DNA from 3 places in the Streptomyces sp. NBC_00223 genome. Region 1 is predicted to be linked to each of the others. Evidence: riboswitches for the same ligand, from Rfam matches in the RefSeq annotation. Region 1 holds a riboswitch; each other region holds the start of a gene.
The links. A riboswitch is a leader RNA that binds a small molecule or an ion and turns the genes downstream of it on or off. The one in region 1 is predicted to bind cobalamin.
Positions count from the first base shown of each region.

Region 2: it holds a riboswitch for cobalamin, as region 1 does, so the genes downstream of both, OHA30_RS28605 (cobalamin biosynthesis protein) here and metE (5-methyltetrahydropteroyltriglutamate--homocysteine S-methyltransferase) in region 1, are expected to answer to the same signal.
Region 3: it holds a riboswitch for cobalamin, as region 1 does, so the genes downstream of both, OHA30_RS33465 (CbtB domain-containing protein) here and metE (5-methyltetrahydropteroyltriglutamate--homocysteine S-methyltransferase) in region 1, are expected to answer to the same signal.

Region 1 covers NZ_CP108109.1:7,707,652-7,717,931, reverse strand. The annotation lists gene OHA30_RS32765 (sodium:calcium antiporter) at 1-308, opposite strand, end outside; gene OHA30_RS32760 (UbiA family prenyltransferase) at 542-1,945, opposite strand; gene OHA30_RS32755 (type III polyketide synthase) at 2,041-3,114, shown strand; gene OHA30_RS32750 (isoprenylcysteine carboxyl methyltransferase family protein) at 3,121-3,711, shown strand; gene OHA30_RS32745 (NAD(P)/FAD-dependent oxidoreductase) at 3,708-4,724, shown strand; gene OHA30_RS32740 (DUF6529 family protein) at 4,830-5,369, opposite strand; gene OHA30_RS32735 (hypothetical protein) at 5,420-5,584, opposite strand; gene OHA30_RS32730 (ATP-grasp domain-containing protein) at 5,767-6,645, opposite strand; gene OHA30_RS32725 (hypothetical protein) at 6,690-6,875, shown strand; gene OHA30_RS32720 (hypothetical protein) at 7,214-7,468, opposite strand; cobalamin riboswitch at 8,260-8,481, shown strand; gene metE (5-methyltetrahydropteroyltriglutamate--homocysteine S-methyltransferase) at 8,643-10,280, shown strand, end outside.
Region 2 covers NZ_CP108109.1:6,703,150-6,713,429, reverse strand. The annotation lists gene OHA30_RS28620 (class II aldolase/adducin family protein) at 1-126, opposite strand, end outside; gene OHA30_RS28615 (inorganic phosphate transporter) at 287-1,543, shown strand; gene OHA30_RS28610 (hypothetical protein) at 1,572-1,781, shown strand; cobalamin riboswitch at 1,888-2,084, shown strand; partial or broken gene OHA30_RS28605 (cobalamin biosynthesis protein) at 2,252-3,238, shown strand; gene OHA30_RS28600 (cobyric acid synthase) at 3,685-5,190, shown strand; gene cobN (cobaltochelatase subunit CobN) at 5,187-8,858, shown strand; gene OHA30_RS28590 (putative cobaltochelatase) at 9,028-10,280, shown strand, end outside.
Region 3 covers NZ_CP108109.1:7,866,731-7,877,010, forward strand. The annotation lists gene OHA30_RS33450 (ABC transporter substrate-binding protein) at 1-384, opposite strand, end outside; gene OHA30_RS33455 (putative protein N(5)-glutamine methyltransferase) at 812-1,606, shown strand; gene OHA30_RS33460 (HoxN/HupN/NixA family nickel/cobalt transporter) at 1,678-2,748, opposite strand; cobalamin riboswitch at 3,039-3,160, shown strand; gene OHA30_RS33465 (CbtB domain-containing protein) at 3,195-3,410, shown strand; gene OHA30_RS33470 (CbtA family protein) at 3,444-4,304, shown strand; gene OHA30_RS33475 ((2Fe-2S)-binding protein) at 4,301-5,029, shown strand; gene cobF (precorrin-6A synthase (deacetylating)) at 5,170-5,943, shown strand; gene OHA30_RS33485 (cobalt-precorrin-6A reductase) at 5,944-6,705, shown strand; gene metX (homoserine O-acetyltransferase MetX) at 6,730-7,884, opposite strand; gene OHA30_RS33495 (bifunctional o-acetylhomoserine/o-acetylserine sulfhydrylase) at 7,881-9,239, opposite strand; gene OHA30_RS33500 (DUF6296 family protein) at 9,765-9,989, shown strand; gene nhaA (Na+/H+ antiporter NhaA) at 10,087-10,280, opposite strand, start outside.

The sequences.
Region 1 (10,280 bases):
CGGCGCTTGAGCAGCAGCACGAAGCCGGTCACGCCGTAGGCGATCGTGGACAGCGCCAGCGGGCCGCCCATCGCGGCACCCACGCCGATGTTCCTGGCCTCGGGTGTGGCGCCGGTGGTCACCGCGACCAGCGTCACCACCGACTCCGGCAGGGCCGTGCCGAACGCGGCCAGGATCGTGCCGACCGCCATCTTCCCCACGTTCAGGCGCTGTCCCAGCCATTCCACGGCGTTCACGAACCACTCGCACGAGAGATAGATCGCCACCGCGCACACGATGAGCAGCACATAATGGATCACACGGACCATCCAGCCTTCCGGCGCCGCGGAAAACCGGGGACGACACGCGGGAAGCGCGGCGTACGGCCCCGGCCCCGCGACACGCGACACGACGTCGGCAGGGAGCCGCAGGTCGCGCCCTGCCCGTACGGTCCCCGCGGCGGGTCCTGCCGAGGTACGGCGCCGCGCGGGCCGGTCGGATCCCACGCGGCCGCGCGCCCGTCCGGTGGTGGGCGTGACGGCCCGCGCCGGGGCGGGCCCGGTCACGTGAGGGCGTGGCCGCGCAGGAGCAGCAGGCCCACCGACGTGGCGGCCATCGCGAGTGTCGCGAGGAAGGGCAGCCGTGTGTGGGGGCGGGCGGCGGCCGGGGCGACGGTGGCCAGGGCCGCCACGGCGGTGACGGCGAGCGCGGTCCAGCCGGCCGCGCCGGGCGGGCCCGGCGGGCCGAGGACGAGGACCGCGGCGGCGCACAGCAGCGGCATCGGGGCCAGTAGCCGGCTGCGCCGGTGGCCCAGCCGCTGGGGCAGGCCGCGTACCCCGGTGGCGAGGTCGGCCTCGATGTCCGGAAGCACGTTGGTGATGTGGGCGCCCACCCCGAGCAGCGCGCCGGCCGCGAGCGCCCAGGCCGGCGGGGCGGGCCGGGCGGGCAGACCGAGCGTCACGAACGCGGGGAGCAGCCCGAAGGCGACCGCGTAGGGCAGCCAGGACCAGAGCGTACGTTTCAGGCCCGCGTTGTAGGCCCACGCGGCCGCCACCCCGGCCAGGTGCGCGGCCCCGGCCGCCGGACCGCAGGCGAGCGAGGCGGCCACGCAGAGGGGGACGGCGGCCCCCGTCGCGATCCGTACGGTGCGCGGTCGTGGCACGCCGGCGACCAGCGGCTTGTCCGTACGCCCGGCGGCCGTGTCCCGCCGCAGGTCCAGCAGGTCATTGCTCCAGCCGACGGACACCTGCCCGGCCAGTACGGCGAGCGCCACCAGTACGCAGCCGGCGGCCGTCTGCCCGGACGCGGCGGCGAGCGCCGTCACCAGGGCGGTCACGGCGACGGCCGGCTCTGGGTGGCACGCCCGGACCAGTCCGCGGACCGCCGCGCCCGGCGCACGGCGACCCGCGCCGCCGACCGGTGTCGTCCGGGCCCCGCCGTCGGCGGGCGCCGCGGCCGGGGCCGGCCCCGGGGCGCACGGACCCGTGTCCGGTGACGCGGAGACCGGCGGCGCACTGCCCCGCGCACCGGCGGACGTCACGGTGCCGCCCGGCACCGGGTCGGGTCCCGCCGTCGCCTCGAACCCCCGCGTGGTCGCGGCCGCATCCTCAACTCCCTCAACACACCGACCCGGGTCGATCCGCGCACCGGCGGACGTCACGGTGCCGCCCGGCACCGGGTCGGGTCCCGCCGCCGTCGCCTCGAACCCCCGCGTGGTCACGGCCGCATCCTCAACTCCCTCAACACACCGACCCGGGTCGATCCGCGCGCCGGTGGACGTCACGGTGCCGCCCGGCACGGCGGCGTCCCGCGCGAGGCCCGGCGCGTCGGCGGCGGCCGCCGCGATGGCCGCCGCAGCCGGGTCCGGCACGGGAAGCGGCCCGTCGGCCACCGGACCGTCGGCCGACAGCCCGTCAGCCGCCCCCGCGGGAGGCGTGTGCGCGGTCCCGCCGTGGTCGCTGGACACGCGCTCGACTGTAGAGGGGCACACCGCTCGGGCCGCTGCGGCGCGCACAAGCCCGAATCAACATCATTTGCCGGGAATATTCCTATGCTGACCGGATGAGTCGAATCGCTGGCGTGTACGCGGCACTGCCGCCCCACCGCTACGAGCAGCACGAGATCAGGGACGCGCTGGCGGAGATGGCCGGGGTCGGGGCGGCGGGCGGGGAGCGGCGCGGACTGCTGGACCGGATGCACGCCGGTTCCGCCGTACGCAGCCGGTACTTGGCGCTGCCGCTGGAGCGCTATGCCGCCCTGGGCGGTTTCGGCGCGGCCAATCGGGCGTATGTCACGGCGGCGCTGGAACTGGGCGAGGCCGCGGCGCGCGGGGCGCTCGCCGAGTCCGGTGTGCCCGCGACGGACGTCGAGTTGGTGGTGTTCACCTCGGTGACGGGCCTCGCGGTGCCGTCGATCGAGGCGCGGCTGGCGGGCCGGCTGGGACTGCGCCCGGACGTCAGGCGGATGCCGGTCTTCGGGCTGGGGTGCGTGGCGGGCGCCTCGGGCCTGGCCCGGGTGCACGACTACCTGGCGGGACGGCCCCGGGCCGCGGCCCTGCTGCTGTCGGTGGAGCTGTGCTCGCTCACGCTGCGGCGCGGTGACACTTCGGCGGCGAACCTGGTGGCCGGCGCGCTGTTCGGCGACGGCGCCGGCGCGGTGGTGGCGGTCGGCGCCGAGCACCCGGCGGCGGACACGGCCCGCGGCCCGCGGGTGGTGGCCACCCGCAGCCGCCTGTATCCGGACACCGAGCCGCTGCTGGGCTGGGAGGTCGACGACGACGGCTTCCGGATCGTGCTGGGCAGTGACCTCCCGGACACCCTGATGGACCATCTCGGCCCGGAGGTACGGGACTTCCTCGCCTGCCACGCGCTGAAGGCGGCGGACGTGACCGGCTGGATCTGCCACCCGGGCGGCCCGAAGGTCCTGGAGTCGGTACGGGCGTCGCTCGACCTGCCCGCGCGTGCGCTGGAGCTGTCCTGGCGCTCGCTCGCCGAGGTCGGCAACCTCTCCTCCGCGTCGGTGCTGCACATCCTGCGCGACACCCTGGACCTGGCCCCGCCGCTGGCCGGCACCCCGGGGCTGATGCTCTCCGTCGGCCCGGGGCTCAGCTCCGAACTCCTCCTGCTGCGCTGGTAGGCGGCGATGGTTCTCTCCCCCGTGGCCGACCGCCTGTCGGCCCCCGCCGCCCCCTCGTCCGCGGTCCTCTACACCGTGCTGGTGCTGCTGGTGGCCGTCGAGCGGCTGGCGGAGCTGGTGGTGGCGCGGCGCAACGCCGTCTGGAGCCTGGCCCGCGGCGGCACCGAGTACGGTCGCGGCCACTACCCGGTGATGGTCGCCCTGCACACCGCGCTGCTGGCCGGGTGCCTGGCGGAGACCTGGTGGGGCGGGCGGGTGTTCGTCCCCGCGCTCGGGGTGCCGATGCTGATGCTCGCGCTGGGCGCGCAGGCGCTGCGGTGGTGGTGCATCCGCACGCTGGGACCGCGCTGGAACACCCGGGTGATCGTGGTGCCGGGGCTGCCGCTGGTCGGCGGCGGCCCGTACCGGCTGATGAACCACCCCAACTACCTCGCCGTGGTGGTCGAAGGGGCCGCGCTGCCGCTGGTACAGGGGTGCTGGATCACCGCGCTGTGCTTCACGCTGCTGAACCTGGCGCTGCTCGCCGTCCGGTTGCGCTGCGAGAACAGCGCGCTGCGGGCCCTGCCGGCCGCCCCGGCCCCGGTGGGGGCGCCGTGATCGACCTGCTGGTGGCCGGTGGCGGCCCGGCCGGGCTGGCCACCGCGATCCACGCCGCCCGGGCCGGACTTGAGGTGGTGGTGGCCGAGCCGCGGCCCGGGCCGGTGGACAAGGCGTGCGGCGAGGGCCTGATGCCGGGGGCGGTCGCCGCGCTGGCCGACCTCGGCGTACTGGTCGGCGGCCGCCCGCTGCGCGGCATCCGGTACGTGGACGGCCGGCACCAGGCCGAGGCGTACTTCCGGGCAGGGCCGGGCCGCGGGGTGCGCCGTACCGAGCTGCACGCGGCGCTCGCCGAGCAGGCCGCGCGCCTGGGGGTGCCGGTGCTGCCGCTGCGGGTGGGCGAGGTACGCCAGGAGGCCGACCGGGTGCACGCCGCCGGGATCACCGCGCGCTACCTGGCGGCCGCCGACGGGCTGCACTCGCCGGTACGGCGGGCCCTCGGTCTGACCGGCCCGCCGGACCGCGCGACGGCCCGCTACGGTCTGCGGCGGCATTTCGCGGTGGCGCCCTGGACGGACTGCGTGGAGGTCCACTGGTCCGGCCGGGCGGAGGCGTATGTCACCCCGGTCGGGCCGCGGTTGGTGGGCGTCGCCCTGCTGACCTGCGAGCGGGCGCCCTTCGACCGCCAGCTCGGCGCGTTCCCGCACCTGGCCGCGCGATTGCCGGCCGTCGCCGCGACCCCCGCGCGCGGCGCCGGTCCGCTGCGGCAGCCGGTACGCGGCCGGGTGCTGGGGCGGGTGCTGCTGGTCGGGGACGCGGCCGGCTACGTCGACGCGCTCACCGGCGAAGGCGTCTCCCTCGCGCTGCGGGCCGCCGCCCACTTGGTGCGCTGCGTGCTCGCCGACCGGCCCGAGGAGTACGACCGTGCCTGGCGGGCGATGTCACGGCGGCACCGCGCGCTGACGGCGGGACTGCTGCGGGTGCGCGCCAACCCGCTGCTGGCCGGGCGGATCGTCCCCACCGCCGCACGACTGCCGGGGGTCTTCGGTGCGTTGGTCAACGGCCTCGCCTGAAGAGGGGGTTGCGCGCGGGCGGCAGGGTCCCGGGGGCGGTGCGGCGGACAGGGCTCGGGGACGGCGACAGGCCGGTGCCGGGCGGTCGACGTGCCTGACGACACGTCAGGTGGAGGACAGGCCCGGTACGGAGTCTCCGTTGAGCACCCACAGTCCGGCGGTGTACCACAGCAGGGCGATGCCAATGACGAGCAGTGACCCCATGACCGGCAGCAGCCAGCCCGGCAGCCGGCGGGAGCGCACCACCAGCACCTTGGCCACGAAGGCGCCGTAGAACGCGCAGCCGGCCACGGAGTGGATCGCCACCCGCGCGCTGCTGGTCTCGATGCCGTAGGTGACCAGGCAGTGGTAGGAGATCGGCAGGGAGAACAGGAAGGCGAAGAAGCCCAGGGCCCGGTGCCCGAGGCGGACCGGGCGCGGGGCGGCGCGCACTCCGGGCAGGCGGCCGTACATCCACAGGGCCAGGCCCAGCTGGATCAGGGCCAGGCAGAGCAGGGCGCTGCCGAGGCGCGCCTTGAGGTCCACCGCGTCGTTGCCGTGCTGCCCGTACAGGCCGCTGTTGTAGTCGGGGGTGTGCTGCTCGCCGAAGACGTAGATGCCGACGCCGACCGCGATCGGCAGCAGGATGCCGAGCCCGACCGTCACCGCGCGTACGGCGGGGCGGCGGGGCGGTCGCCTCTCGGCGTGGGAGCCGGTCAGCTCCCGACCTGCTTGCCCATGGCGTGCTCGACAAGGGTGCCGAGTGCGCCTGCGGACCTCCCGGCGGAGGACGCACCGCTCGCGGCGGAGGACGTACTGCGGGAACAGCCGCTCAGCGGCAGGGCGGCGGCGTACGAGGCCGTCGCAGGGATGCGTCTCATCACAGCTCCGAAGGTGCGGCGCGCGGTACGGGCCCAAGTGTCCCTCCGCGTCCCCGCCGTACCCGGCCACGCCACACGCCCGTACCGCCGTGAACAGGCGCGATCAGCCAAGCGGCCCATTGAGCCGGGGGCCGGGCCCGTTCAGGGGAGGTGACGGCTGCGCGGGGCCGCTTCCGCGCGTGCTACGGACCGACCAGCAGAGCGGCCAGCTCGCCTCGACCGCTCGACGGGTGCAGGTCGCTGACTTGACCGTCACCGACTTCGACGACCCGCCACACCCCGTCCGAGCGGAGGGCCACGTCGGTGGTGACGAACCGGCATCCCAGCCGCCGCACCGCGGGCCCGATGTGGTCGAGGTCGGGCACCGGCCCACGCTCGAACGGGCTGTCCGGGTGGGGGGTGAGCAACCTGGGTTCGCCGTTCAGCCACCACACGCGTACTTCGGCCGCGACGGACTCCGGCTTCGAGAACGTCTCGAAGCCGCGCAGAACGACCCCGCCGACCAGGAACTCCTCCTGCAGTTCCACGAAGCGCCGCACGACACGTGTCAGTCCGACCGCGTCGGCGAGATCGGGGATGAAGCACGCCTGGTCCCACTCGTGCTTGCGGGATTTGACGTAGTCCTTCACGATTCCCGGGCCCGGCGGCAACGGCCCGGCGAGGACAGCCAGGTCCTCGGCGGCCAGGATCTCCCCGGGTTCGGTGGGACGCCACGCGCTCGCGGGCGTGATGTCGACGAACATCGGGTACCAGCCCGGCAGTTCGTGAGCGGCCCGGTATTCCTCCGGAGTGACGAGCAGTTCGATGCCGCGTCGGCTCAGCGCCTCGGCCAATTCGGCGTATCGACCGCCGGGGATCATCCAACCTCGATACCAGGCACTCCCCAGCCCGGCCGGTACGTGCGCGACAGCCCGCTGTACGTCCCCCCGCAGCAGCGCGTCGTGGTCGACCAGCCCGACCGCCCCGCCACGGGCCCGCACCTCGTGTGCTTCCGCCGCGAAGTGTTCGTCCACACGTCGAGAGTTCAACGGATCATGGCAGTACAGGACGGACGTCGGCATGCCGCACACGCTACGGACCACCGGAGCCTTGGGCCACCGGATTCGTGCGGCCGGGCACGGCGGCGTGCGCTGAGCGGCGAGGGCCGCTGCGGGCCGTCGCCGGCTTCCCGCCCACGGTCAACGGATACAACTACAGCTGGACAGTGCCCGTATCCGACCTCGGTGACGCCATCGACTACATCGATATGCAGGGCGAGGGCTACGGCCCCCTGACCAACGTCCTCGGCTGAATCAATTCCGTCGACCGACGACCGTCCCCTCATCGTTCTTCGGACGGCTCCGACCGTCTCCCGTAAGGAATTCGGCCGGAGCCGTCCGAGGACACAGGACCCGCTGCCCGCGGTGGGCAGAATCGGATACGGGCCGGGGCCGGGGACCCGTCGGTGGCCATCCGCGAGCCGGGGTACGAGGGGCGCCTCGACCCCGAAGCCATCGCCGAAGCCGTCCGCGACGACGCCGAGGGCCGCCGAACAGCGACTCGGCGGCCCGCGTGAGGCAGCGCGCCGAGCAGGCCGGCGATCCGCGCCGTGGACGATGGCTCATCACAACGACCCGGCTCCGACGCTGTTCACCGACGCCACCTGAGGTATTTGCTCACACCCAGCCCTGCTGCCGCCACGAGGCATCCGGAGATCGCCAGCCAGAGAAGCGCTGCCATGATTCCCGCACATATGATCAGAAACCCGACCGGTGCAATGAACTCAAGTCTGCTGCCGGTTCCCCGTACGACCACCTCCGCGACAACCGCGATCATCACGGCCAGCATGATCAGGGGACCGATCACCGGAATCCCATGAGGGGTGACATCGACGGAAATCTCCACCCGGAACCCCCTTCGAACAGACGCCCGTTGCGAGGCGGATCAGCCCAGGACGCCCGGCTCACGCCGCGAGCGCCAACCGAAGATACCCCACACGTATCCCGCCGCCTGTCAGTGAAGTCTCGCCCGACTCAGCCGATTTCCCCTGGCGAAACAGCCGCCGACGGCGTGGGCGTCAGGTCGGGGAGTCGCGGAGGGAGCCGGCGACCGCCCGCAGGCAGAACGTGAAGTCCTCGGCCGATCCGGCGACCGCCGCAGCCGAACACCCCCACACCGCCCGCCGGATAAGGCGGCCCGCCCGGCCGAGGACACGGGCGTCCGCGACCGCAACCGAAACCGCTTGGTCGTTGACCGTCAGCTCTGCTGCGCCGTAGCGGGGGCAGTGGGCAAGGTGTATCCGTCGGCGAGCAGGGCTCGGCGGACAGCTACGGCCCGATCCCCGGCTGCTTCGAATTCGGCCTTCGCGGCCATGAAGTCGGCCTTGGTCCGCTCTCCGCCGGCCTCGAATTCGGCCCTGGTGACGTCGGAATGGGGACTCCGGCGGTGAGTTGGGCAGGACGTCCGGCGATCGGGGGGTCTTGTGACGGTCCGATCGCCGTGCCGGGGCGGACCGTGACGTTCCTCCGCTCGGACGGCGTGCGCCGACTGCCCGCGGACTTGGCCCGTGCCCCGCTTTCACCTCCTTCGTTCCGGGCGTTCCGGGCCGGTCCCGGACTCCGCCGGGGAACCGGACCTGTGTCCCACGTCATGTCCCGACATGTGAACAGCGGCGCCCGGGAAGTGGCCCGCCCTCTAACCTGGCCGGTGCAGCTGGTTCGCCCTGTCCGCCAGGCAGGCGCGTCGCAAGAGGGAACCCGGTGGGAATCCGGGACTGCCCCGCAGCGGTGAGTGGGAACGACCGCCGTCATACGCACTGGATCCGGACCGCGGATCTGGGAAGCGACGGCCAGTAGGTGTCCGGCACGAAGCCGGACGCGCCCGCGAGTCCGAAGACCTGCCCGTTGCCCGTACGCGACCGATCGCGTGCGGAAATCCCGGTGACCTCGTGGGCGGGTCGGCGTACATATCGGCGGAACGGGCGCGCCCAGGGCGTGCTGCCGGTCCGTCCGGTCCGTCACCCTTCGCGCTCGCGTCCCGTCGCCGGGATGCCAGGAGACATCTCGCGAAGGAGATTTCCGTGACAGCGAAGTCCGCAGCCGCGGCAGCACGGCCCACCGTGTACGGCTACCCCCGCCAGGGACAGCAGCGGGAACTGAAGAAGGCCATCGAGGGGTACTGGAAGGGCCGGGTCACCGCCGACGCCCTCCGGGAGACCGCGGCCGAGCTGCGCCGCGCCAACTGGCGGCAGCTGGCCGACGCCGGTGTCGATGAACTGCCCACCGGCGACTTCTCGTACTACGACCATGTCCTGGACACCACCGTCATGGTCGGTGCCGTGCCCGCCCGGCACCGAGCCGCGGTCGCGGCCGACCCGCTGGACGGCTACTTCGCGATGGCCCGCGGTACGCAGGAGGTGGCGCCGCTGGAGATGACCAAGTGGTTCGACACCAACTACCACTACCTCGTCCCCGAGTTGGGCCCCGGCACCGTCTTCACCGCCGACCCGTCCAAGCAGGTCGCCGAGCTGAAGGAAGCCCTCGCGCTCGGTCACACCGCCCGGCCGGTGCTCGTCGGCCCGGTCACGTATCTCCTGCTCGCCAAGCCCGCCCCCGGTGTGGCCGCCGACTTCGAACCGCTGACCCTGCTGGACCGGCTGCTGCCGGTCTACGCCGAGGTGCTGGCCGATCTGCGGGCCGCCGGCGCGCAGTGGGCGCAGTTGGACGAGCCCGCGCTTGTCCAGGACCAGCCGCCTGCCGTGCTGGACGCCGTGGCGCGCGTCTACGGCGATCTGGGGGCGCTCACCGACCGGCCGAAGCTGCTGGTGGCGTCCTACTTCGACCGGCTGGGCGAGGCGCTGCCGGTGCTGGCCAAGGCCCCCGTCGAGGGCCTGGCGCTGGACTTCACCGGCCCGGCCGCCGCCAATCTCGACGACCTCGCCGCCGTCGGCGGGCTGCCCGGCAAGCGCCTGGTCGCGGGCGTCGTGGACGGCCGCAACATCTGGATCAACGACCTGGAGAAGTCGCTGTCCACACTGGCCACCCTGCTGGGCCTGGCAGACCGGGTGGACGTGGCGCCGTCCTGCTCGCTGCTGCACGTGCCGCTCGACCTCGGCGCGGAGAGCGGGCTCGACCCGCAGGTCACCCGCTGGCTGGCCTTCGCCCGGCAGAAGACCGCCGAGGTCGTCACGCTGGCCCAGGGGCTCGCCCAGGGCACCGACACCGTCGCCGCCCGGCTCGCCGCCAACCGCGCGGACCTCGCCTCCCGTACGGCCTCCGCGCTCACCCGCGACCCCGCCGTACGGGCCCGCGCCGCCGCCGTCACCGAGGCGGAGACCCGCAGGCCGCAGCCGTACGCCGAACGCGCCACCGCCCAGCGCGCCCGCCTGGGGCTGCCACTGCTGCCGACGACCACCATCGGCTCCTTCCCGCAGACCGGCGACCTGCGCGCCGCCCGCGCCGACCTGCGGGCCGGGCGGATCGACACCGCCGGGTACGAGGAGCGGATCGCCGCCGAGATCGCCGAGGTCGTCTCCTTCCAGGAGAAGACCGGGCTGGACGTCCTGGTGCACGGCGAGCCCGAACGCAGCGACATGGTCCAGTACTTCGCCGAACAGCTCACCGGCTACCTCGCCACCCGGCACGGGTGGGTCCAGTCCTACGGCACCCGCTACGTCCGCCCGCCGATCCTGGCCGGCGACATCTCCCGCCCCGAGCCC
Region 2 (10,280 bases), 1.0 Mb from region 1:
GACGAGGACGAGGTCGCCGACCCGGGCCGAGACGTTGCCTGACGTGCCCACGACGAGGCCGTCGGCGACCGTACGGCGGGCCGTGTCCACCACTTCTGACCAGGCACTCTTTATGGCGTCACACACTTGTGAGCCCCTTTCTCCTTGGTTACACCCTGTAACTTTTGCGGGCCCGTTCACCGGTGATTCACGTCGGCACCGTGAGTCCGCCGCCAGTTCATCTTCCGTTCACCAATGATCCGTACGGTCGCCTGGCCACTGTCCGATCGAACGATTGCCTGGGTCTATGGAACACATCACGCTCCTGATCGGAATCGTGATCGCCACCGCTCTCGTGTTCGACTTCACGAACGGTTTCCACGACACCGCCAACGCAATGGCAACCACCATCTCGACCGGCGCACTCAAACCCAAGACCGCGGTGGCGATGTCCGCCGCGCTCAACCTCGTCGGCGCCTTCCTGTCCGTGGAGGTCGCCAAGACGATCTCCGGCGGCATCGTCGACGAGTCCGCCGGGATCAAGCCGGAGGTGATCTTCGCCGGGCTGGTGGGCGCGATCATCTGGAATCTGCTGACGTGGCTGGCCGGACTGCCGTCCAGTTCCTCGCACGCCCTCTTCGGCGGTCTGATCGGCGCCACCCTCGTCTCCGTCGGCACCCACGGGGTCAACGGCGACGCGGTCGTCACCAAGGTCCTGATACCCGCGCTGGCCGCGCCGCTCGTGGCCGGCCTCGCCTCGACCCTCGCCACCCGACTCACCTACCGGATCGGCCGCAACGCCGATCCGAAGGCCACCTCCCACGGCTACCGGGCCGGGCAGATCGCCTCGGCCGCCCTGGTCTCCCTCGCGCACGGCACCAACGACGCGCAGAAGACCATGGGCGTCATCACCCTCGCGCTCATCACCGGCGGCGTCGTCGCCCCGCACGCCGACCCGCCGCTGTGGGTCATCGTCTCGGCGGGCAGCGCCATAGCGCTGGGCACCTACCTCGGCGGCTGGCGGATCATCCGTACGATCGGCCGCGGCATCACCGACATCGAACCCCAGCAGGGCTTCGCCGCGCAGACCAGCGCCGCGGCGACCATCCTGGCCTCCTCCCACCTCGGCTTCGCGCTGTCCACCACGCAGGTCTGCTCCGGTTCCGTGATGGGCGCGGGGCTGGGCCGCAAGGGCGCGGTGGTGCGCTGGAGCACGGCCGGGCGGATGGTCGCCGCCTGGGCGCTGACACTGCCGGCCGCCGGTCTGGTCGCGGCGGGCGCGGCCCTGCTGGCCGACCAGGGCACGTGGGGCATCGCCACGGTCGCGGTCCTCGGACTCGCGGTGTGCGCGGCGATCCGCGCCGCGTCGCGGCGCAGGCCGGTCACCCACGCCAATGTCAACGACGACCCTGAAACCGGTGCCGCAGGTGCCGCCGTCGTATCGGCCGCGGACATCGAAGCCCAGCTGGAGGCCCGGCTCGACCGTCCCGCCGAGCCGCAGGGCGCGGTCACCGCGGCCATCGCCGCCGTCACCCCGCCGCCTCCGGCCTCCTCCGCGGCCTGACCGCCGCCACGGACCCCAAGGACACCCCATGAACATCGACTGGCATGCCCTCGGCACGGTCTTCACCGTCACCCTTCTGTCCACGATCGGACTGGTCGGCGTCTTCACGCTCGGCATCGTCGGCACGTCCCGGCGCGGGCCCGGTGGCGCGGCCGCGCTCAGCCGGACCGGCGGGTACCTATGTTTCGCCGCGTGTACGGCCGCCGTCGCGTACGGCATCGCGCTGATCGTCTCCTGAACGCTCCCCCGGGCACGGGGGCTTCGGCTCTCCGGGCGCGGGGGCTCCGACGGCGGAGTGTGGACCTCACCACACTCCGTCGTCCCAGGTCAGCGGTGAGTTGACGGGGTATCCCGCACGTGGTGGACTGCCGGGAGCCATACGGCGGCAGGAGAGGAAGTCCGGTGCGAATCCGGCGCGGTCCCGCCACTGTCACCGGGGAGTGCACTCCCAACCCCGTACGTCACGGCCGGGTTTGCCGGTTGGAAGACCGGGAGTGCGTAGATCCGGGAGCCAGGAGACTCTCACCGCCGGTCACGTCGAACCAGGGCGCGGACCCTGAGTGAGGACTTCGTCATGCCCGGCACGCGAGCGCGTCCGTTGTGCGTACGTCTTGGTGTGTTTCCGCTGGGCGCTCGGCCACTGGGCGCCGGGCCGCTCGACGCCTGCCTGCTCGGCGTCTGCCCGCCGTGCGGTGGCGGGCTGAACTGATGCGGGCCGATCGCGAGTTCGCGTACGGCGTCACGCTCGGTTTCCTCGCCGACCTCGTCGCGGGCGACCCCCGCAGGGGCCATCCCGTCGCGGCCTTCGGGCGTGCGGCGGGGGCGCTGGAACGGCGGCTGTGGCGCGACGACCGGGGTACGGGCGCGGTCTTCACCGCGCTGTGCGTCGGCGGGACGGTCGGCGCGGCGGCGCTGGCGCGGCGGGCGGCCGTACGGTCCTCCGCGGCGTCGCTCGCCAATGTCGGGCTCACCGCGGCCGCGACCTGGTCGGTACTGGGCGGTACGTCGCTGGCCCGGGAGGCGCGGGGGATCGCGGCGGCGCTGGAGGCCGGAGACATCGAGGGCGCGCGGGCCCTGCTGCCGCGGCTGTGCGGGCGGGACCCGCAGGCGCTCGACGCGGACGGGATCGCCCGCGCGGTGGTCGAGTCGGTCGCCGAGAACACGTCGGACGCGGTGGTCGGGGCGCTGGTCTGGGGCGGGCTCTGCGGGGTGCCCGGGCTGGTCGGCTTCCGGGCCGTCAACACGCTCGACGCGATGGTCGGGCATCGCTCGGCCCGCTACGCGCGCTTCGGCTGGGCGTCGGCGCGGCTCGACGACGTGGTCGGCTGGCCCGGGGCGCGGCTGACCGCCGCGCTCGCGGTGCTGGCCGGGCCGGCGCCGGGGTGCGCGTGGCGCACATGGCGGCGGGACGGGAAGCGGCATCCGAGCCCCAACGCGGGGCCGGTCGAGGCGGCGTTCGCGGGGGCGCTGCGGGTCCGCCTCGGCGGTGAGCTGGCGTACGGCGGCCGGGTCGAGCACCGGCCCGTCCTCGGCGGGGAGTTCGCGCCCCCGCGCCCGGCGGACATCGCCCGCGCGATCCGCCTCTCCCGCCGCATCAACGCCCTGACCCTCACCACCACCCTCCTGACGTCCGCCGCCCTCCCCAACCCGCCGCGGGCCGCGCGAGCGTCCACATCCCGGCTCCGCGCCACCGCGCCGGACATAGGTGAACGCCTCACCCACGCAACACCCTCAGCCGCGAGCAACGGCGCACCCCCCAACCCGCCGCGACGGCGGGACGCGGGACCAACCGGCCCGGCGGTGCCAAGCCCTCCGCGGGCCGCGCGAGCGTCCACATCCTGGCTCCGCGCCACCACGCCGTACATGGGTGAACGCCACACCCATACACCCCCCATGCCTGGGAGCAACACCGCACCCCTGAACCCGCCGCAACGGCGGGACGCGGAACCAACCGGCCCGGCGGTGCCAAGCCCCGCCCAGCCCACAAGGCCGTCCACACACCGCCGGAACGGCACATCGTGGCTCCGCGCCGCCGCGGCGGACATGGGTGAACGCCTCACCCGTACACGCCTCGGCGCAGCCGCCGCTGCGGCGGAGAAGATCGGGGCCGGCGTGGCCCGGAACCAGAAGGAGAGGGGCCGGTGAGAGGCGTGCTTGTCGCCGGCACCACCTCCGACGCCGGCAAAAGCGTCGTCGTCGCCGGCATCTGCCGCTGGCTCGTCCGCAACGGCATCCGCACGGCCCCCTTCAAGGGCCAGAACATGTCGCTGAACTCCTTCGTGACCCGCGACGGCGCCGAAATCGGCCGCGCCCAGGCCATGCAGGCGCAGGCCGCCCGCGTGGAGCCGTCCGCGCTGATGAACCCCGTCCTGCTCAAACCGGGCAGCGACCGCAGCAGCCAGGTCGTCGTCCTCGGCAAACCCGTCGGCGAGATGAGCGCCAGGGGCTACCACGGCGGCCGCCAGCGGGAGTTGCTGGACACCGTCGTCGGGTGCCTGGAAGAACTCGGTGCCACGTACGACGCCGTGATCTGCGAGGGCGCCGGCAGCCCCGCCGAGATCAATCTGCGCCGTACGGACATCGTCAACATGGCCGTGGCCCGCCGCGCGAACCTGCCCACCCTCGTGGTCGGCGACATCGACCGCGGCGGCGTCTTCGCGTCCTTCTTCGGTACGACGGCGCTGCTCAGCCCGGAGGACCAGGCCCTGATCGCGGGCTACGTCGTGAACAAGTTCCGCGGCGACCCGACGCTCCTCCAGCCCGGCCTGGACATGCTCCGCACGCTGACCGGCCGCCCGACGCTCGGCGTCCTGCCGTACACGCACGGCCTCGGCATCGACGAGGAGGACGGCCTGCGCGTGTCGATGCGCGGCGCCGTACGCGAGTCGACGGTCGCGCAGCCGTACGGCGAGGACCTGCTGCGGGTCGCCGTCGCGGCCGTCCCGCTGATGTCGAACTTCACCGACGTGGACGCGCTCGCCGCCGAACCCGGCGTCGTCGTACGGTTCGTGGACCGCCCGCAGGAGCTGGCCGACGCGGATCTCGTGGTCCTGCCGGGCACCCGCGGCACCGTACGGGCGCTGGAGTGGCTGCGCGAACGGGGCCTCGCGGACGCCGTCGCCCGCCGGGCCGCGGAAGGCCGGCCCGTGCTCGGCATCTGCGGCGGCTTCCAGATGCTCGCCGAACGCATCGACGACGAGATCGAGTCCCGCGCGGGCACGGTCGCGGGCCTCGGCCTGCTGCCCGTACGGATCAGGTTCGCCGCCGCGAAGACGCTGGCCCGCCCGTCGGGTACCGCGTACGGCGAGCCCGTCATCGGCTACGAGATCCACCACGGCGTGGCCGAAGTCCGCGGCGGCGACGAGGAGTTCCTCGACGGCTGCCGCGTCGGCGCGGTCTGGGGCACCCACTGGCACGGCTCGCTGGAGAGCGACGGTTTCCGCCGGGCGTTCCTGCGCGAGGTCGCCGCCGCCGCGGGCCGCCGCTTCGTCCCCGCGCCCGACACGGAGTTCGGCGCGCTGCGTGAAGAACAGCTCGACCTGCTCGGCGATCTGATCGACGAACACCTGGACACCACCGCCCTGTTGCGGCTCATCGAGGACGGCGCGCCCGCCGGACTCCCCTTCCTTGCCCCGGGAGCGCCATGACGACCGTTCTGCTGCTGTCCACCGCGGACACCGACCTGCTCGCGGCCCGCGCGGCGGCCACCGACACGGTCACGTACCGCGTCGGCAACCCGTCCCGGGTCGACGCCGCGCTCGACCTGCCCGCGCTGCTGGACGGCGCGGACCTGGCCGTCGTACGGCTGCTGGGCGGCCGCCGGATCTGGGAGGAGGGGCTGGCGGCGCTGGCCGCCTCCGGTGTCCCGACCGTGCTGCTCGGCGGGGAGTCCGTGCCGGACGCGGAGCTGATGGCGATGTCGTCGGTCCCCGCGGGCATCGTCGCGGAGTCGCTGCGCTACCTGGTCGAGGGCGGCCCGGCGAACCTCACGGAGCTGGCCCGCTTCCTGTCCGACACCGTGCTGATGAGCGGCGAGGGCTTCGAGGCGCCGCGGCGGATGCCGGAGTACGGCCTGCACGGCTCGTACGGGGACCGGCACGTCGACGGCCGGCCGACCGTCGCGGTCCTCTTCTACCGCGCGCACGAACTCTCCGGGAACACCGGCTTCGTGGAGACACTGTGCGACGCGATCGAGGCCAAGGGCGCCAACGCGCTTGCGGTGTACTGCGGTTCCCTCCGTAGCGCGAACGACGGCCTGTACGAACTGCTCGCGCGGGCCGACGCGATCGTGATGACCGTGCTCGCCTCGGGCGGCACCGTCGCCTCGGAGGCGAGCGCGGGCGGCGACGACGAGGCGTGGGACATCGGCGCCCTCGCCGACCTGGACGTGCCGATCCTCCAGGGCCTGTGCCTGACCTCCTCCCGCAAGACCTGGCAGGAGTCGGACGCCGCGCTGTCCCCGATGGACGCGGCGATGCAGGTCGCGATCCCGGAGTTCGACGGCCGGCTGATCACCGTGCCCTTCTCCTTCAAGGAGACCGGCGCGGACGGCGACGTCCCGGTGTACGTCGCCGACCCCGAGCGGGCCGCGCGGGTCGCCGCCATCGCTGTCCGCCACGCGGCGCTGAAGCACAAGCCGAACGCCGACAAGCGCCTCGCCCTGGTCTTCACCGCCTACCCGACCAAGCACTCCCGGGTCGGCAACGCGGTCGGCCTCGACACCCCCGCCTCCGCCGTCCAACTCCTGCACGCCCTGCGGGACGCCGGATATGTCACCGGTGAATACCCCTCGGACGGCGACGAGTTGATCCACCGGCTGATCGCGGCCGGCGGCCACGACGTGGAGTGGCTGACGGAGGAGCAGTTGTCGGCCGCGCCCGCGCGCGTCCCGCTGGCGGACTACCGGAAGTGGTTCGGCACGCTGGACGAGGAGTTGCGCGCCGGCATGCTGGAGCACTGGGGTGAGCCGCCCGGCTCGCTCTACCTCGACGGCGACGACATCGTGCTCGCGTCGCTGCGGTTCGGCAACGTCGTCATCATGATCCAGCCGCCGCGCGGCTTCGGCGAGAACCCGATCGCGATCTACCACGACCCCGACATGCCGCCGTCGCACCACTACATGGCCGCGTACCGCTGGCTGGAGAACACCTTCGGCGCCGACGCGATCGTCCACCTCGGCAAGCACGGCACGATGGAGTGGCTGCCCGGCAAGGGCCTCGGTCTGTCGGCGGGCTGCGCGCCTGACGCGGTGCTCGGTGAACTCCCCCTGGTCTACCCGTTCATCGTCAACGACCCGGGCGAGGGCACGCAGGCCAAGCGGCGCGGCCACGCGACCGTCGTGGACCACCTCGTGCCGCCGATGGCCCGCGCCGACTCGTACGGCGACCTCGCCAAGCTGGAACAACTCCTCGACGAGTACGCCCTGGTGAACGATCTGGACCCGGCCAAGGCCCCGGCGGTCCGCAGCCAGATCTGGACGCTCGTGCGGGCCGCGGAGCTCCACCATGACCTGCACGTGGACGAACAGCCCGACGAGGACGGCTTCGACGACTTCGTGCTGCACGTCGACGGGTGGCTGTGCGAGATCAAGGACGTGCAGATCAGGGACGGGCTGCACATCCTGGGCGGCGGCCCGGTGGGCGAGGCGCGGGTCAACCTCGTGCTCGCGGTGCTGCGTTCGGCCCAGATCTGGGGCGGGGTCGGCAACGCCCTGCCGGGGCTGCGAGCCGCGTTGGCGGCGTCCTTCGGGCTGGTGGAGAAGGAGTTGCTGAGCGAGCCGGGCGCCCGGGTCGCGGTACCGGAGGAGTTGACCGCCCTCGCCGACGGCCCCGCGCGGTCGGCCTCCGACGCGGTCGACCTGCTGGAGACGCTGGCCCGGCGGCTCGCCGAGGCCATGGAGGCGGGCGGCTGGGCCCCCGGTTCTGCGGCCGGGGTCGTGCGGGACGCGCTCGGCGGGCGCGAAGTGCCGGACGCCGTACGGGTGCTGGAGTTCGCCGCGACCGAGGTCGTACCGCGGCTGGCCCGTACCACCGACGAGATCGACCACATCGTCCGGGCGCTGCGCGGCGGTTATGTCCCCGCGGGTCCCTCCGGCTCGCCCACCCGCGGCCTGGTCAACGTCCTGCCGACCGGCCGCAACTTCTACTCTGTCGACCCCAAGGCCATCCCGTCCAGGCTGTCCTGGGACGTCGGCACGGCGCTCGCGGACTCACTGCTGGCCCGCCACCTCGCGGACACCGGCGCCTACCCCAAGTCGGTCGGCCTCACCGTGTGGGGCACGTCCTGCATGCGGACGCAGGGCGACGACATCGCCGAGATCCTGGCGCTGCTGGGCTGCCGGCCGGTGTGGGACGACGCGTCGCGGCGGGTGACGGGCTTCGAGGTGGTGCCGGCCGGGGAGCTGGGCCGTCCCCGGATCGATGTCACCGTACGGATCTCCGGCTTCTTCCGTGACGCCTTCCCGCACGTGGTGGCCCTCCTGGACGACGCGGTACGGGCGGTCGCCGAGCTGGACGAGCCGGCCGAGGCCAACTACGTACGGGCGCACGCCGACGAGGACACCGCCGAGCATGGCGACCGGCGGCGGGCCACGGCCCGGATCTTCGGCTCCAAGCCGGGCGCGTACGGGGCCGGGCTGCTGCCGCTGATCGACGCGCGCAACTGGCGGGACAACGCGGACCTCGCCGAGGTCTACGCGGTGTGGGGCGGGTACGCGTACGGGCGCGGGCTCGACGGCCGGGCCGCCCGGGGCGACATGGAGGCGGCCTTCCGGCGCATCCAGATCGCGGCGAAGAACGTCGACACGCGCGAGCACGACATCGCCGACGCGGACGACTACTTCCAGTACCACGGCGGGATGGTGGCCATGGTCCGTCACCTCACCGGCGCCGCGCCCGAGGCGTACATCGGCGACAGCGCGGCCATGGACCAGGTCAAAACGCGCACGCTCGGCGAGGAGACGCACCGGGTCTTCCGCGCGCGGGTGGTCAACCCGCGCTGGATGGCGGCGATGCGGCGGCACGGCTACAAGGGCGCGTTCGAGATGGCCGCGACCGTCGACTACCTCTTCGGCTACGACGCGACGGCGGGCGTGGTGGACGACTGGATGTACGAGAAGCTGGCCTCGGAGTACGTGTTCGCGCCGGAGAACGCGGAGTTCATGCGCAAGTCCAACCCGTGGGCGCTGCGCGGAATCACCGAACGCCTCCTGGAGGCGGCCGACCGCGGCCTGTGGGCGGAACCGGACGCGGACACGCTGACGCGACTGCGCGAGACGTATCTCGCCCTCGAAGGCGATCTGGAGGGCGAGGGATGACCTCCCCGGTGAGCCCCACGTGCAGGGGGAGCAGAGCAGCAGTTCGGCCAAGTGCTCGTGAAGCAACGGGTCAACCCCATAAGGGCGGGGAGCGGAACACCAGCCTGATCACCATACGTGCGGTTCCTGTCCGCCGTCGGCCCCAGCCACTCGAAGGAGTGATCCGCGCATGACCACGCCCTACCCGTTCACCGCAGTAGTCGGTCAGACCGACCTGAGGCTGGCGCTGCTCCTCAATGCCATGAGCCCTGCGATCGGTGGTGTGCTGGTCCGGGGCGAGAAGGGCACCGCCAAGAGCACGGCCGTGCGGGCCCTGACCGCGCTGCTCCCCGAGGTGACCGTCGTCCCGGGCTGCCGCTTCAGCTGCGACCCGGCCGCGCCGGACCCCGGCTGCCCGGACGGCCCGCACGACCCCTCGGACCACGGCACCGAACGCCCCGCCAGGATGGTCGAGCTGCCCGTCGGGGCCTCCGAGGACCGGCTCGTAGGGGCGCTGGACATCGAGCGCGCCCTGTCCGAGGGCGTGAAGGCGTTCGAGCCGGGCCTGCTCGCGGCAGCCCACCGCGGCATCCTCTACGTGGACGAAGCCAACCTTCTCCATGATCACCTCGTGGACTCCATACTGGACGCGGCCGCGATGGGCGCGAGTTACGTCGAGCGCGAGGGCGTCTCGGTGCGGCACGCGGCCCGCTTCCTGCTCGTCGGCACGATGAACCCCGAAGAGGGCGAGCTGCGCCCGCAGTTGCTGGACCGCTTCGGGCTGACCGTCGAGGTCGCCGCGTCCCGCGAGACCGACGAGCGGGTCGAGGTGGTCCGCCGCAGGCTCGCCTACGACGCCGACCCGGCCGGTTTCGCCGCGCGTTGGGCGCCCGAGGAGCAGGCACTGCGCGAACGTATCGTCGCGGCAAGGGCGTTGCTCCCCGAGGTACGGCTCGGTGACGCCGCGCTGCGGCAGATCGCGGCGACCTGCGCGGCGTTCGAGGTGGACGGCATGCGCGCGGACATCGTGATGGCGCGTACCGCGACCGCGCTGGCCGCGTGGGCGGGCCGTACGGTCGTGCTCGCCGAGGACGTACGGCAGGCCGCGCTGCTGGCCCTCCCCCACCGCAGGCGGCGCAACCCGTTCGACGCGCCCGGTCTCGACGAGGAGAAGCTGGACGAGACGCTGGAGCAGTCGCGCGGCGAGGACGACGACCCGGACCCGGACGGCCCCGACGGCGGCGGGCAGCCGCCCCAGGACGGCGGACCCGAGGACGGCGGCCCGCTGGACCAGCCTCAGGACGGGCCGCTGCCGGACCAGGTGCCCGGAGACGGCACCCCCGCGCAAGAACCCGCCCCCGAACCCGCCCCCGAACCCGCCCCCGAACCCGCGCGCCAGGGCGCCGCCCCCGGCGAGCAGCCGGCCGCGAGCGCGGCGGAACC
Region 3 (10,280 bases), 160 kb from region 1:
GCTGAGGTCCGCGGCGCTGCCCAGCGACGCGAAGAACTTCGGGTAGTCGTCCTGCTTGATGACCGCGGGGATCATGAGCACGTCGCCGTAGTTCGACGTGTTCATGCGGATCTTGACTTCGCCCTCGTAGTCGGTGATGCCCTCGAAGGTCACGTGCACCTTCGGGTAGATCTTGTTGAACTCGGCGGCGTACTTCTTCATCGTGCCGTCCTGCACCAGGTCCGTGCGCTGGGTGAGGACCTTGACGTCACCGGTCACCTTGGCGGGATCGGTGGGTGAGGAGGCCGACTCACCGCTCGACGACGAGCCTCCGCCACCGCCGCAGGCCGTCGCCAGCAGCGCCATGGTGGCGAGCAGCGAACCGGCCAGTACCTTGCGCTTCATGTGCACCATCTCCGTTTCACGACATCCGTCCGAGCGAGTCCAGGAGGGGACGAGTCGCGCAGCGCGGTTACTTAAGCGATTCAGTAGCGGAACGACCGCACTATTGCATTGGGTTGTTGGTCGGTAAAGGGACTGATTCAGCGCTGATGCTTAACCGTTACATTGCGGTTCAGTGCGGGGCACGCGGAGAAGGCGCGGCGAGGCCCCGGCGGACGGGCGGGACAGGCCCGGCGGCCCCGCCGGTGGGGTAGGTTGAAGCCCATCGGCACCGCGCGTGCGCCGGGTACGGCAGCGCGGACGAACCGGAGGAGGTGGGACCGATTACCCCCAGCACACGACGGGCGCTCCCGCCCCACGGCCGCGCGGACTGACGGCGCGGCCGCCGATCGACGCCGGGGAGCTCCCGCAGGCTTCCCGAAAGGCTCTCATGTCGGAAATCGCATCACAACCGTCCGAACCGGTTCTCGTCGCCACCCTGCGCGCGGCCGGCTGCGTCTTCGCCGAGGACGAGGCGCGGCTGCTCACCGCCGCCGCCCGCACCCCGGGCGAACTCGCCGCCATGGTCGAGCGGCGCGCCGCCGGTCTGCCGCTGGAACACGTCATCGGCTGGGCCGAGTTCGGCGGACTGCGGATCGCCGTGGACCCCGGGGTCTTCGTACCCCGCCGCCGTACCGAACTCCTGGTCCGGGAGGCGGCCCGGCTCGGCCGCCCCGGAGCCGTCGTCCTGGACCTGTGCTGCGGCTCGGGCGCGGTCGGCGTGGCGCTCGCCGCGGCCCTGGGCCGGGTCGAACTGCACGCCGCCGACCTCGACCCGGCCGCGGTGCGCTGCGCCCGCCGCAACGTCGGCGCCGCGGGCGGGCGGGTCCACGAGGGCGACCTGTTCGACCCGCTGCCCGCGGACCTGCGCGGGCGCGTCGACGTGCTCGCCGCCAACGTGCCCTACGTGCCCACAGGGGACGTCGGCTTTCTGCCGCCGGAGGCCCGGGAGCACGAGGCGCTGATCGCGCTCGACGGCGGCCCCGACGGGCTCGACGTGCTGCGCCGGGTGGCCGCCGGGGCGCCCGGCTGGCTGGCGCCGGGCGGCTCACTGCTCTTCGAGACCAGCGAGCGGCAGGCCGCCCTCGCTGCCGGGGTCGTCGAAGCCGCCGGACTGCGGCCGCGCGTGGTGAGCGACGACGGGCTGTACGCGACGGTCGTGACCGGGACGCGCGCGGCCCGCTGACCTCCGCGCGGGCGAAAGGGGCGGCCCCCGCGCCGGGAGCCGCCCCTTGCCGCCGTGCCGGGGCTCGGGGTTCAGTCCTGCTGCTCCGCGGGCCGCAGCCCGGCGGACCACTTCTCCTCGATGTTGCCGAACCTCCACACCGCGAAGGCGATCGCCCAGGTGCCGAAGAACAGGCCGACGATCACATACCCGACGATGTTCAGATCCAGGCCGCCGACCCAGTCCCAGAAGGCGCCGTGCAGCTTGGCCTTCTCACCGATCAGGCCCAGCAGTTCCACCGTGCCGATGATCAGCGCGACCGCGACCGACAGACCGGTGATCGTCAGGTTGTAGTACACCTTGCGGACGGGCTTGGAGAAGGCCCACTCGTAGGCGAAGTTCATGAACGAGCCGTCGATGGTGTCCAGCAGCGACATACCCGCCGCGAACAGCACCGGCAGGCACAGGATCGCGTACCAGGGCAGCCCGGAGGCGGCGCCGGAGCCCGCGAGCACCAGCAGCGCGATCTCGGTGGCGGTGTCGAAGCCCAGGCCGAACAGCAGCCCCAGCGGGTACATCTGCCACGGCTTGGTGATCGACTTCATCAGCCGGCCGAGCAACCGGTTCATGAACCCGCGGTTGTTGAGCTGCTCCTCCAGCGCGGCCTCGTCGAAGTCGCCCTGGCGCATCTGCCGGAAGACCTTCCAGATCCCGGCCAGGATCAGCAGGTTGAGGAACGCGATGACGTACAGGAACGTGCCCGAGACGGTGGTGCCGATCCAGCCGGTGACGTTGTGCAGCTGCGAGTTGTCGTCCTCGACCGGGTTGGCCAGCGCCTTGACGCCCAGCGACAGCAGGAGCGCCAGGGCGAAGACGATGCTGGAGTGACCGAGGGAGAACCAGAAGCCCACCGACAGCGGGCGCTTGCCCTCGCCCATCAGCTTGCGCGTGGTGTTGTCGATCGCCGCGATGTGGTCGGCGTCGAAGGCGTGCCGCATACCGAGCGTGTACGCGGTGACGCCGATGCCGATGCCGAAGGACTTCGTGCCGAGGCTGTAGTGCTCGGGGGCCACGACCGCCACCAGCGTGAACCAGCCGATCACGTGCAGTGCCACGATGAACGCGGCCATGCCGCCGAGCCTGCTCCACTCGGACCTGCTCATCGATCCCGATATCCGTCTCCAGCGGGACGCGGCGGTACCGGCCGGTGCCTCGGCGGTGCTGGTCATGGTTTGGTCCTCCGTGCTGACGGCGTGCGGCGCTGACTGCGGCAATGTACTAGTTGCAATTTACTCGCAATAGCGCGGGTGTCACCCGTGCGGCTGTGGACAACGGTGGTGCGCCGGGCGCGCGGGCGCGGGGCCGGCCCGGCGGGAGAGCTTGGTCACAACTGGTCGGAACGCCCGGCGGATTGACGTTCGCCCTGATTGACGCCCTGAACAGGCAGCCCTACGCTCCTTGACGTAGTGATGGTGTGGGGAAGCCGGTGGGAATCCGGCACGGTCGCGCCACTGTGAGCCCCCCGCCGCCAGGCGGCGGGCGAGTCAGACAGCCACCCGTCACGACGCCCATGGAACAGGGACGCACGATCCCCTAAGGAGGGCTCACCTTGAGCAGCATTTCCCCCTCGCGCCCGGCGGCCACACCGGTCGTCCTGCCGGTCTCGAAGTCCGTACTCCGGCTGGTCGGCACCGCGGTCCTCGCGCTCGCCGCCTACTACTTCATCGGTGTCGACCAGGGTGCCGTCTCGGTGTTCGGCAACGACATGCACATCCACGAGTTCGTCCACGACGCGCGTCACTTCCTCGGCTTCCCCTGCCACTGACGCCCCGGCACCTCTACGTACGGACAACTCGACATGGAAAAGAAGCTCATACTGCGCGGCGTCCTCGCCGGCGCAGTCGCCGGGCTGCTCGCCTTCCTCTTCGCCCGCGTCTTCGCCGAGCCGCTGATCGGCAAGGCCATCGACTACGAGAGCGGCCGTGACGCCGCGCAGGCCGCGCTGGACAAGGCGGCCGGACTTCCCGCGGGGGCCGCGGACCCGGACCTGTTCAGCCGGACCGTCCAGGCGGATGTCGGCATCGGCGTCGGCATGATCGTCTTCGGCATGGCGATGGGCGCGCTGTTCGCCGTGGCCTACGCCGTGTGCCTGGGCCGGGTCGGGGGCCTGCGGGCCCGCAATCTGTCGCTGCTCGTCGCGGGCGGCGGCTTCCTCGGCATGTACCTGGTGCCGTTCCTCAAGTACCCGGCCAACCCGCCCGCGATCGGCCACGAGGAGACCATCAGGGCCCGCAGCGGCCTCTATCTGATCATGGTGGTCTGCTCGATCGCCTTCCTGGCCGGCGCGGTCTGGCTCGGCAAGCGGCTCCAGGCGCGCTTCGGCAACTGGAACGCCACCCTGCTGGCGGCGGGCGCCTTCGTCGTCGCCATCGGCGTGGTCATGCTGCTCCTGCCGTCGCTGGGCCATCTGGCCGTCAACAAGCGGGAGTTCGGCAACCACGCCACCGAGACCCCGCTGCCGCTGACCGACGGCAAGGGCACCATCGTCTACCCGGGCTTCCCGGCCGATGTGCTCTTCTCGTTCCGCTTCTACTCCGTCGGCGCGCAACTGCTGCTCTGGTCCGCCATCGGGCTGCTCTTCGCGCCGCAGGCCGAACGGCTGCTCAAGCCGCGTCCGGACACCCCGTCCACGCGGGAGCCGGCCCCCGTGCCGGCATGACCCCTCCCGCCCCGGACGACCGCCGGGAACCGGGCGCGGTGGCCGAAGGGGTCACCGCGCTCGGGCCGTTCTTCGCCCTGGACCTCCACCCGCCCGGGTCGCCGCCGGCCGGGCCCTGGCAGCCGGTGACCCGGTCACTGCTCGACGAGCGGACGGCCGAGGTCGGGGCCAGGCTCGCCGCCGCCGGGGGACAGCGGCCCGAGGCCGTCGAGCTCCGGGTCGCCGCCTCCGTCGCCCATCTCGGCCTGGCCGCACGGCTGGTGTCGCCCGCGCTGGCCGCCGCCGCGCTGTACGGGCGGCCGCTGGTCTTCGGCCTCGGCGACGTGCGCTGGCAGCCCGTGCTCGGCGGGCCCGTACCCCTGTCGCTGCCCGCGGACGCGGTGGGGGAGGCCGGTACGCCCGAACGGCTGGCCGGCGTGCTGGCCGCGGAGCTGCTGGCCGGGCCGCTGGAGGAACTGGCCGCCGCTTTCGCGGTCTCCGCGCACATCGCGCGCGGCAACACCGTCTCCGCCGTCAACAGCGCCGCCGCCATGATCGCCCGAGCCCGGCCCGAGGCGGCCGGGCCCGCCCGCGCGCTGGCCGCCCTCCTGCTGGCCCGCCCACCGCTGGCCGGCGAGAGTTCCACCGCGCCCGACGGCTCCTTCCGGCGCCGCAGCTGCTGTCTGATCTACCGCGCCGCACCGGACCGCAAGGGCGCCCTGTGCGGCGACTGCGCGCTGCGGTGAGCCGCGGTGAACCAGTCCGTCCGACCCGAAGGGCCGCCGTGCCAGACTCACCGACCGTGAAACCGACGGCGGATCCGACCGTGAAACCGACGGCGGATCCGACCGTGAAACCGACTGCGGATCAGACCACGGATCCGACCGTGAAACAGATCCGGGTCATCGGCATCGGGGCGGGCGACCCGGACCAGCTGACCCTCCAGGCGGTACGGGCGCTCGGCGACACGGATGTCTTCTTCCTGCTCGACAAGGGCGAGGAGAAGTCCGACCTGGCGGCACTGCGCGCGCTGATCCTGGAACGCCACGCCACCCGCTCGCACCGGGTGGTCGTCGCGCGCGACCCCGAGCGGGACCGTACGGCGGCCTCGGCGGCGTACGTACCGGCGGTGGACGACTGGCGGCGGCGCCGGGCCGACATCTACGAGCGGCTGATCACCGAGGAACTGGCCGACGGCGAGTGCGGGGCGTTCCTGGTGTGGGGCGACCCCGCGCTGTACGACAGCACGCTGGGCATCCTGGAGGACGTGCACGCGCGCGGCGCCGTCGCCTTCGGGTGGAGCGTCGTGCCCGGCGTCAGCAGCGTCTCGACGCTCGTCGCCCGGCACCGCACGGGCCTGAACCAGGTCGGGCGTCCGGTGCAGATCACCACCGGGCGGCGGCTGGCCGACGGCGGACTGCCCGCGGGGGTGGACGACGTGGTGGTGATGCTCGACGCGCGTCAGACCTTCGGACGTTTCACCGGGCAGGGCCTGCACATCTACTGGGGGGCGTACCTCGGCACGGCCGACGAGATCCTGCTCGCCGGGCCGCTGGACGAGGAACTGGCCGACCGTATCCGTACCGTCCGGGCCGAGGCCCGCGCCCGCAAGGGGTGGATCATGGACACGTATCTGCTGCGCAGGGGCGGCGGGCACTGAATGCGGGTGCTGATCCTCGGCGGCACCGCGGAGGCCCGCGAGCTGGCCGACCTGCTCGCAGCCGACCCCACCATGGAGGTCACCACGTCGCTGGCGGGCCGCACCGGGCAGCCACGACTGCCCGAAGGGCGGGTGCGCACCGGCGGGTTCGGGGGAGCGGCCGGGCTCGCCGGGTGGCTGCGCGCCGAGCGGACCGACGCCGTGGTGGACGCCACGCACCCCTTCGCGGCCGCCGTCAGCCGGCACGCGGCCGAAGCCGCCGCGGAGGCACGGGTCCCGCTGGTGGCGCTGCGCAGGCCCGGCTGGACGGCGGGGCCGGGGGACCGGTGGCACTGGGCCGACACGCTCGCGGACGCGGCGGCGGCGCTGCCGGGCCTGGGCCGGCGGGTCTTCCTCACCACCGGACGGCAGGGGGTGGGGGAGTTCGCCGCGCTCGGTCTGTTCTTCCTGATCCGCTCGGTCGAGCCGCCGACGGGACCGCTGCCGCGCGATCACCGACTCCTGTTGGGCCGAGGCCCGTTCACGCTCGACGGCGAGCGGGAGCTGCTGCGCGGACACCGGATCGACGTCCTGGTCACCAAGGACAGCGGCGGCCCGGCCACGGCGGCGAAGCTCACCGCCGCCCGCGAGGCCGCGATCCCCGTCCTCCTCATCCGCCGCCCACCCCCGCCCCCCGAGGTCCCCACCACCCCGACCCCCACGGCAGCGGCCACCTGGCTCCACGCCACCCGGGCCAACAAACCAAGCCTGCCCGGCGTTTGAGGGCAGGCCCGGAGGGCGCGAACGTCAACCCACCAACTCCCGCACCAGTGCCCCCACCTGCCCCGCCTCGATCAAAAACCCGTCGTGCCCGTAGGGAGACGTGATCACCCGCACCCCGTCCGCCCCCGGAATCCCCGCGGCCAGCTCCGCCTGCTGGACCAGCGGGTAGAGCCGGTCGGAGTCGACCCCGGCCACCACCGCGGGCGCGGTCACCCGCCGCAGCGCCGCCGCCGTACCCCCGCGGCCCCGCCCGATGTCGTGCGCGTTCATCGCCTCGGTGAGCACCACATAGCTCGCGGCGTCGAACCGCCGCACCAGCTTCTCGGCGTGGTGGTCGAGATACGACTCGACCGCGTAACGCCCGCCCCGCCAGGGGTCCTCCGTGTCCTGCGCGGCCCGCCCGAAGCGCCCGCGCAGCTCGTCCTCGCTGCGGTACGTGATGTGCGCCAGCCGCCGGGCGAGCCCCAGCCCCGTGTGCGGGCCGCCGCCCGGCCCCGCGTCGTGGTAGTCGCCGCCGCGCCACGCGGGGTCGGACCTGATCGCCCGGACCTGCGCCGACGCCCACGCGATCTGCTCCGCGCTCGACGCCGCCGGGGTCGCGACCAGCAGCAGCGCCCCCGTGCGCTCCGGGTGCCCGACCGCCCACTCCAGCGCGCGCATCCCGCCCATCGACCCGCCGACCACCAGCGCCCAGCGGTCGATGCCGAGCCCGTCCGCCAGCTCCGCCTCGGCCGCGACCTGGTCCCGCTGGGTCAGAAACGGGAAGGAGCCGCCCCAGCGCCGCCCGTCGGGGCGGTACGAGGCCGGTCCGGTGCTGCCCTGGCAGCCGCCCAGGACGTTCGGCGCGACCACGAACCACCGGTCGGTGTCCAGCGCCCGGCCGGGACCGATCAGCGTGTCCCACCAGCCGGGCGTCGGATGCCCGGGACCGGCCGGGCCGGTGACATGGCTGTCCCCGGTGAGCGCGTGCAGCACGAGCACCGCGTTGGACCCGTCGGCCGCGAGCCGCCCCCACGTCTCGAACGCCAGCCGTACACCGGGCAGTTCACCGCCCGCCTCCAGCGGCAGCGGACGGTCGGGCGCGTACCACCGGCGGCGGCCCGGCGGGTCCCCCTCCTGCCAGGCCCCGGTGGCCGGCAGAAGGGGGACGCCGCCTGCCGTACGGGCGGTGGTGCTCAGGACGCGCCCTTCGCCGCGCGGAACCCGGCCTCCAGGTCCGCCTTGAGGTCGGCCAGGTTCTCGATGCCGACCGACAGCCGTACCAGACCCGGCGACGCGCCCGTGGCCAGCAGCTGCGCCTCGTCCAGCTGGCTGTGCGTGGTCGACGCCGGGTGGATGATCAGACTGCGGACGTCACCGATGTTGGCGAGATGGCTGAACAGCCGCACCCCGTCCACGAACCGCTTGCCCGCCTCCGCGCCGTCCCGCAGCTCGAAGGTCAGCACCGCGCCCGCGCCGCGCGGCAGATAGCGCTTCGCGGCCGCGTGGTAGGGGCTCGACGGCAGGCCCGCGTAGTGCACGGCCTCGACCTCGTCGCGCTCCTCCAGCCACTCGGCCAGCGCCTGCGCGTTCGCCGAGTGGCGCTCCAGCCGCAGCGACAGCGTCTCCACGCCCTGGAGCAGCAGGAAGGCGGAGTGCGGCGACAGCGCGGGCCCGAGGTCGCGCAGCAGCTGCACCCGCAGCTTGGCGGCGAAGGCGCCGGGGCCGAGCGCGGGCCAGTACTGGAGGCCGTGGTAGCTGGGGTCGGGCTCGGTGAAGTCGGGGAAGCGCTCGGCGTGCGCCCCGAAGTCGAAGGTGCCGCCGTCGACCACCACGCCGCCGATGGTCGTACCGTGCCCGCCGAGGAACTTCGTGGCCGAGTGCACCACGATGTCCGCGCCGTGCTCGATCGGCCGCAGCAGGAAGGGCGTCGCGACCGTGTTGTCCACGATCAGCGGCAGCCCCTCGGCGTGCGCCAGATCGGCGACCGCCCGTACGTCCAGCACGTCACCGCGCGGGTTGCCCAGCGTCTCGGCGAAGAACGCCTTGGTGTTCGGCCGGATCGCGGCCCGCCACGCGTCGGCGTTGTCCGGCTCCTCCACGAAGGAGACCTCGATGCCGAACTTGGGCAGCGTGTGGTGGAAGAGGTTGAACGTGCCGCCGTAGAGCGACGCGCTGGAGACGATGTGGTCGCCCGCGCGGGCCAGCGTCAGGATCGCCAGCGTCTCGGCGGCCTGCCCCGACGCCAGCGCGACGGCGGCGACCCCGCCCTCCAGCGCGGCGACGCGCTGCTCGAACACGTCCTGCGTGGGGTTGTGGATACGGGTGTAGATGTTGCCCGGCTCGGCGAGCGAGAAGAGGTCCGCCGCGTGCTGGGTGTCACGGAAGACGAAGGACGTCGTCTGGTAGATCGGCACCGCCCGCGCACCGGTCGTGGGGTCCGGCTCGGCTCCGGCGTGCACCTGCTGCGTCTCGAACGACCAACCGGGCCGGTCGTCCACCCCGGCGTCGTCGGGCGTGTGCCCCGCGGTCACGGAGTCGATGGGCTGGGTCATGGCTCTCCCCTGAACTGGCGTACGGGTGTACGTGGGTACGGAAACGGCACCCGGCCGCGGACCGTGCGGCCTCGAAGGGGGCACGGCTGCGCACCGGGGGCGGTGTGACACAAGGGGTGATCGGCCGCCGGAAGGGCGGCAGAACGCCGGGCGCGCGACGTCAGCGCACGGCGGGACACGCCATGGTCGTGACGCGCGCGTAGTCCACGTGGCGGCGCATCACGAGCAAGGTCATGCGGGCCATGCAACCACAGCGTTCCCGGCCTGTCAGCGGGCGGAGCGGTTCCCGCGCGGCTGTTACATACTGTTCGTTTTCCCACTCGAACGGACTCGGCGTACCGACCGGTCGGCAGACCCCCGTATCCCCGGGGACCGCGGCCCGCCGCCGGGCCCCGGAAACCGCATCGGTACAGGGTTTCCGCGGCCCGGGAGGCATCTTCCGCGTCACCGCGCGATGATGGAGAAGGCCCATCGAAACAGGGGAGGCAGCAGCGTGCTGCCTGATGACCTGGTCGGGAGGCACTCATGGAATATCCGGAAACCTACGAGCTGGTCTTCGGAGCGCCCGCCGTCGAGGACGACGTCGTGACCGTGCACCGCAGCGCCCAGTCGGGCGCCGGCGGCTACCCCGTCTACGAGGACGACACCGGCATCGTGCGCGCCGAGATCAGCGCCGACGGCGAGGTGCGGATGGTGGCCAGCGGCGGCCACCAGGACCCCGAAGTGCCCCGGGCGATCCGGGTGCGCTGAGCACCCGGCCCCGCTTCCCCGTACCCGCCGCCCACCGAACGGCGGCAGCCCCCGTACCGTATCGCCGTACGGGGGCCGGAGGCGCGTGCGCGCGCCTCTACGGCTCGTCCGGGCCGTTACCGTCCACCAGCACCACCCGGTCCCGCGCGGCCACGACCGAGGCGGACAGTCCCGCGATGTCGTAAGCGCCGTGGTGGCGGCGGCCGTTGACGAAGAAGGTCGGGGTGCCCGACACCCGGCTCAGATCCGCCGACTCCACGTCCCGGGCGACCCTCGGCGCGCCCTTGCGGG